2 regions of the Dickeya aquatica genome follow, and region 2 is predicted to be linked to the other one. Evidence: predicted binding sites of a transcription regulator. Region 2 holds the regulator's gene; the other holds the start of a gene.
What was found. Region 2 encodes LexA, which represses DNA repair genes until DNA is damaged. Its sites were predicted from a motif close to TNCTGTATGTACATACAGNA; they were not measured.
Positions count from the first base shown of each region.

Region 1: a site for LexA is predicted at 1,389-1,408, ahead of DAQ1742_RS09390 (DNA translocase FtsK 4TM domain-containing protein). Genes of this name have one in related genera too.

Region 1 is NZ_LT615367.1:2,083,125-2,086,546, reverse strand. It holds gene DAQ1742_RS09390 (DNA translocase FtsK 4TM domain-containing protein) at 1-1,328, opposite strand, end outside; gene lrp (leucine-responsive transcriptional regulator Lrp) at 1,445-1,939, opposite strand; gene trxB (thioredoxin-disulfide reductase) at 2,444-3,400, shown strand.
Region 2 is NZ_LT615367.1:601,830-605,251, forward strand. It holds gene plsB (glycerol-3-phosphate 1-O-acyltransferase PlsB) at 1-939, opposite strand, end outside; gene DAQ1742_RS02750 (diacylglycerol kinase) at 1,068-1,433, shown strand; gene lexA (transcriptional repressor LexA) at 1,543-2,154, shown strand; gene zur (zinc uptake transcriptional repressor Zur) at 2,375-2,884, opposite strand; gene DAQ1742_RS02765 (pirin family protein) at 3,031-3,422, opposite strand, start outside.

The DNA of each region.
Region 1 (3,422 bases), 1.5 Mb from region 2:
TTCACCTCCGGCGCGAGAGTTTTCACGTCAGGTTCTGGCACAGGTTGGGTAGAGAATACCGATGCCACTGGAGAAGTGGCGGGTGCCAGGGTACTGACTGAACGAGCAATACGCTCATCAGGCTGAACCAACAGTGGCTGCCAGTCAGAGATGACTGGGCCCGATGCGATCGGTGCTGACGTAATCGGTGCCGATGCCGCCATTGCTGATGCAGACAGTGCCGATACAGCACCCGATGGCGCAGATAATGATGCTATCTCTGCTGAAGCAGTCATCGCCGGAAGCACCGGCTCGATGGGCAACGGCCCTGGCGGTAATACGCTCTGTACAGCCGGTTTAACCGGCAACGCCGTTGCCGACTCAGGCATCGGTGGTAAGGTGCTTTCTGCTGGTACAGCAACCGCTGATGCAGCGGCAACGCGACTTGATGAAGCGTCGCTGGGGGCAGCACCAGGCGGTGTGACATCCGTTACCGATACTGGCGCGGTTAATGCCGCGTCGGTGGCATCAGCCACCGCTCGCGCCACCACACTGGGTGCAGAGAACAGCGCATCCTCATCATCGTCGTCATGATGCGCAGCGGTCGGCGAAGAGAGTGGTAACTGGTCACGATTTTCAGCAACAGACTTTGCCGCCGTTGGCTCCGTCGCTCCAGTTGGCTCGTGGGTGTCGTCGTCGTCAGCATAGTAGAAATCGTCATCACGACGGCGACCGCTGAATAGCGTCAGGCAGGCCATTACCCCAGCACCGATTTTCTCTGCAATCGCCAGCCAGGACCAGCCGGTAAACAGCGTTAACCCCGCCGCCCAAACGCACAACAGCAGCATGGTTGAGCCGATATTGTTAAAACGGGGGAGCATCGAACTGCTCAACAGGCTTCCCAGGACACCGCCGGAAGCAAAATAATAGATATCATCAACGTTAAGAGCCGCCAGACCACAAGAGGTGAGGATCAGTGCCAGCGTGCCAATCAGACGCAGTGACAGGGCGAAATAATCAAGTGATTCACGCTGCCCGCGCAACCGATGGACAGCCCAGCACAACGACACCATGATAACCGGGATGGCATACGCCAGTACGCCAAAAATAAAAAACAGGGTATCCGCCAGCCAGGCACCGACCCCGCCTGCCAGATTATGAATCGGCTCATGCCAGGCCGTTTGCGACCAACTCGGGTCGGAAGGGCTGAAACTGAGCAGCGCCACTGCCAGATAAATGGCAAACAGCGCGACCACTATCAATATCGCTTCCAGTAAGCGCCGGGTCGCACTGAGTTTACTCAGTGTCACCTCTTTCTCTTCTGTATATTCCTGATATTCCTGGCTCAAGCGTCTCTCCAGGTTTCCTGTAAATGTTTCATGATAAAACGCCGAGATTTACCCGGCGCATACTGTACAAATTAACAGGAGTGTAACTGAATTTAGCGGGTTGTGCACCCATGCTGTCAGCGGGTCTTAATTACCAGCCGGTTGCTCTGCTTCACTTCTTCCATCACCACATAGGTACGGGTATCGTTCACTCCCGGCAGACGCAATAGCGTCTCACCCAGCAACTTACGGTACGCTGACATATCCGGTACACGGGTTTTAAGCAGATAATCGAAATCCCCGGATACCAGATGACACTCCTGAATCTCTTCTAGTTTCTGCACTGCGGCATTGAACTGCTCGAATACATCGGGTGCGCCACGGTTGAGGGTAATTTCAACAAATACCAACAGTGATGCATCCAGATAATGCGGGTTCAGCAACGCAGTATAACCGTTAATAAACCCTTGACGCTCCAGGCGACGAACGCGCTCTAAACAAGGCGTTGGCGACAGGCCAACCCGCTTTGACAATTCTACGTTGGAAATACGCCCATCTTTTTGTAATTCATTCAGAATATTACGATCGATTCTGTCCAGATCTTTTCCCGGTCGTTTCTTTGTGTCTACCATTCTTATTGTCTCTCTTTACCCTTCCCTGTTTAATCGCTGTCTCTGTCCAACTTCAATGTATCAGAGCCACCCCTAAAGAAGACCCCTGCCTTTTGTAACGCGATAATCCACTGTCCCGGCTACATTCCATCAGCGCTTTATCTGCCAGCAAAACGATTTCGATAAGCGACAAGGCTGATGGTATGCCCTAAAAGCTGGAGCATTTAACTATTCACATACAAAAAATTTCCTCTTCCAAGGATGTTTTCGCAAAAGCGCAGCCGATTGTCAAAGCAAAACAATTAAAATCAGAAGAAAGTGCCAGATGAGCGCTTTCAGAAGTATTTTTACTACACATTAATACCGTTAGCATCCTCTCTGAACGGAGTCGATGCGCCGTTACGCTAATGCTGTCAATATTCCGCAACGATTGAACCGATAGCTAACAACATTCCGCCACACTTTTTTACGCAGGTAATTTCCTTACAATCGACCCTATCGTCCGTTCGAGTGAATGAGGAATCCATGAGCACTGCCAAACACCGTAAATTATTGATTCTGGGCTCAGGCCCGGCAGGCTATACCGCCGCAGTCTACGCTGCGCGGGCAAACTTAAATCCGTTACTGATCACCGGAATGGAAAAAGGTGGTCAGTTGACGACCACCACAGAAGTCGAAAACTGGCCGGGCGACCCGGATGAACTTACCGGGCCGTTATTGATGGAGCGTATGCACGCCCACGCCACCAAATTCAATACCGAAATTGTGTTTGATCACATCAACCGCGTTGACTTACAAACCCGCCCTTTCCGTCTGTTTGGCGACAGCGATGAATACACCTGTGATGCACTGATCATCGCCACCGGTGCATCGGCGCGTTATTTGGGTCTGCCTTCTGAAGAGGCCTTTAAAGGCAAAGGCGTTTCCGCATGCGCCACCTGTGACGGTTTTTTCTACCGTAATCAGCAAGTGGCCGTGGTCGGCGGTGGCAATACCGCCGTAGAAGAGGCGTTATACTTGTCTAATATCGCCGCGCAGGTGCATCTGATTCACCGCCGCGACAGCTTCCGTGCGGAAAAAATTCTGATTGACCGGCTGATGGCCAAAGTTGATAGCGGCAATATCGTGCTGCACACCAACCGTACGCTGGATGAAGTGTTGGGCGATGAAATGGGTGTCACCGGTGTGCGTCTGCGTGAGGCGACGGGTGAGGCTACAGAGCAGCTCGCCGTGGCCGGCGTATTCATCGCCATCGGCCATAGCCCGAATACTGCGGTGTTTGGCGATCAACTGGCGCTGGAGAACGGCTATATCAAAGTGCAGTCCGGCACTCAGGGAAATGCGACCCAAACCAGCATTCCGGGTGTGTTTGCCGCCGGAGATGTCATGGATCATATCTACCGTCAGGCTATCACCTCTGCCGGAACCGGTTGTATGGCGGCGCTGGATGCCGAACGTTATCTGGATGCTCTGACGAAATAATACATCGCCAGACAGAGGATGG
Region 2 (3,422 bases):
GTAATCCATGTGGCTGCGATGGCAAGGCACATAGACAATCTCATGGCCATCCTGAGCGAGTTGACGCACACGTTCGGCATTATGAACGTTGATGCCTTGATACAGCCGGTTCCACGTCCAGCTCAGCACCCGGTCAGAGAGCCTGACCGCTTCATAAGAGAAATCAGCCGCTATCTCTTCGAGTAACGCAATCGCGTTTTGCTGCGCTTTGTCGTGGGAGATTTTCTTCACCCGTGCTTCATCATCAATCGCCTTGGCAATGGCACGAGAGGTAAGCAACTGATTAAACAACGCCTGACGCACTGGCAGTCTTGGGCCGACGGCTGCCAGCCGCAGGCGGGAGAAGTGCATGCGAGCGACGCGTGCCAGCTTGTGGGCAATCGTCTTGTCAGTACCATGCTCTGTCGCCATATAGCGCAGTGATACCGGCACCGAAAAACGCACGAAGCTGTCACGCCCCAGCCACAAAACGGCGAAAAACTTCTCGATACCGTTCAGCAGGCGCAGGTGCGGCGCGTCCTGATGCTGGCCTTCACGACCCGGCGAGCGGCCAAACATAACCGCGACAGGCACCATTTGTATATCCAGCTCTGGGTTGTTGCGATGCAAATCCAGATAGTCATGAAACAGTTTGATCGACTGCTGTTTCGGCACGTAGTAGCGAAACAGGCGTGGGCCATCGTTAACAAAAACGTAGCTCGGCAGGGTTTTGCCATCGATTTGCTGCGGTTGCAATGGGTCTGGCAAATGTAATTCCAGACACTTGGTGCGCAACGTCAGCAGGTCTGCCTTAGAGCTATAAGGCAGCACATAAAATATCGGTCTTGAGGGATCCAGACGTTGTTCGTTAACGGGATCCTGCGGAATAACCTTACTCTTTACTAAGAGTTTTAGAGGGAAATTCAGTAACTTGTAGTAAATTTTACGCCAACCTGACATAACAACCAGAAGCCTCTTGTTAGCAACGCGCGCCAAGGATACCAGAAACCCAACAGGATATCTGTGGTGATGCAATCATGTGGACGCGTTAAAATTGCGGCCAATCACAAATTACAGGTGGAGTCATCATGAATAAGACAACAGGAATTACCCGCATTGTCAAAGCCGCAGGGTATTCGCTACAGGGCCTGAGGCAGGCGTGGCAACATGAAGCAGCCTTTCGACAGGAGTCGGTTTTGCTGCTTGTTGCGGTGCTTGTGGCGAGTGTCTTGCCTGTTTCAACCATAGAGCGGCTGTTGCTGGTCGGGTCGGTGGTGTTGATAGTGCTGTTTGAGCTGGTAAACAGCGCTATTGAAGCGGTGGTAGACCGCGTTGGTCTGGACTATCACGAACTGTCGGGGCGGGCAAAAGATATTGGTTCTGCGGCGGTCTTTGTCGCCTGTGTCTTGGCCGCGATCGTCTGGGTATCACTGTTATGGAGCCGTTTTGCGTGACGGTTTGCATAATCGTCGAAAAATCCGTGCAATAGCGATATCACGGTTCCCATTGGCACTTTCCCTGTATATACTCACAGCAAAACTGTATAAACAAACAGGGGGCGGAATGAAAACCTTAACCACCAGACAGCAACAGGTTTATGACCTGATTCGTGATCATATCGCGCAGAGCGGTATGCCGCCCACCCGGGCAGAAATTGCCAGTCAGCTTGGTTTCCGCTCACCGAATGCGGCGGAAGAACATCTCAAAGCGCTGGCACGCAAAGGGGTTATCGAGATTGTTACCGGGGCGTCTCGTGGCATCCGCTTGCTGATGGAAGAAGAGGATCTCGGTTTGCCGCTTATTGGGCGCGTTGCAGCCGGTGAACCGTTGCTGGCACAGCAGCATATTGAATGTCACTATCAGGTTGACCCTGCCATGTTTAAACCCAGCGCTGATTTTTTGCTGCGCGTTAGCGGTATGTCTATGAAAGACATTGGTATTCTTGATGGTGACTTACTGGCAGTGCATAAAACACAGGATGTACACAACGGGCAGGTCGTTGTGGCACGTATTGAGGATGAGGTCACGGTTAAGCGCTTGAAGAAACAAGGCAATGTGGTGCAGTTGCTGGCGGAAAACAAGGATTTTGCGCCAATAGTGGTTGATTTGCGCGAGCAGGCTTTCTCGATTGAAGGGTTGGCTGTTGGCGTGATTCGTAACAGTGACTGGGGGTAAACCCCACGCAGATTCATCGGCCGACATTAAGCAAGCGAAGGCAAAGCTGAAAGTAAAGGAAACGGTGCAGGAAACGGCAGAATGTCAGAAGTGAATGTAGCGGGCAGGGGCATTTCAGCAATATCGTGATAGAGCGGAAAAACCGTGTGAAGCATCGCGTTACTTCACACGCATGTCGCCACGTCACGCCAGCTTCATCATGACAAGCGGAGCGGATACGTCAGCGTTTTTTCACCACAATGCTGTGATCGTGGGTGCAACTGTCCCGGTGCTCACATGACTCCACTTTTTGACACTCGTCACATAACCCATGCGCTTCCACAATACTGTGGCGCAGTGCGAATCCTGACTGCCTGGCTAACTGTTGCAATGTTTCTTCAACGCCTTGTGTCTGGCGTTCTGTGACGTGACCACAGCGGTCACAAATGAACAGTGCAGAGGTGTGGCTGTGCTCTTCGAAATGATGGCACAGGACATAACTGTTCGTGGATTCTACTTTGTGGATGAATCCTTGCTCCAGCAGAAAATCCAGCGCGCGGTAAACGGTCGGGGGTTTGGCCTGCGGCTCCGAGAGACGCAGCAGATCCAGTAAGTCATAGGCACTGATCGCACCGCTTTGCAGGGCCATCAAGCGTAACACCTCCTGCCGCTGTGGTGTCAGGCGTACATTACGTTGCTGGCAAAGCTGTTCAGCCTGGGCAAGGAGAGTGTCCGGATTGGTTGAATCCATAGCAGTAACCCTGAAGCGAGTTTGAGATAATTCGCTATCTTACCATGACTGAATTAAAACACCGAGATACCACCCTCAGTGCAAGGAAAAGCAGCCTGAGCGCGGTGGTGCGCAGAGTCTGAACACTGCTTTGCCGATAGCTGTTATCAGGCGGCAAGGTCTATCAATAACAGCCGTGCCTCAGTTTGTGCTTTAAGAGTGAGGGTGTTTTCTTGTTTTACAAATGCGCCATCACCACAATGGAGCAGGTTTGAACAGGAGTCTGGCTGCGCGGGGGAATCGTTATCTGATGTCTCGTTACCCTGAATACGGACGGTACCGTAGATAGATTGCAGATAGGCCCGGCTGCCATGCAGTGTCAGGGTATGTTCGGTATCCGCTGCCAGGTTCAGATGGTGTATCCATACCTGCTGGCGCAGATGAAGCCCGGTGTCTGTTTCCTCCGGTGAGGCCAGCAACTGGTGAGGGGTATCGACTAAGCTGGTGCGCTGCACGCACTGATTTTCCCGCATCGGGCAGGCATCCAGCCACAACTGGA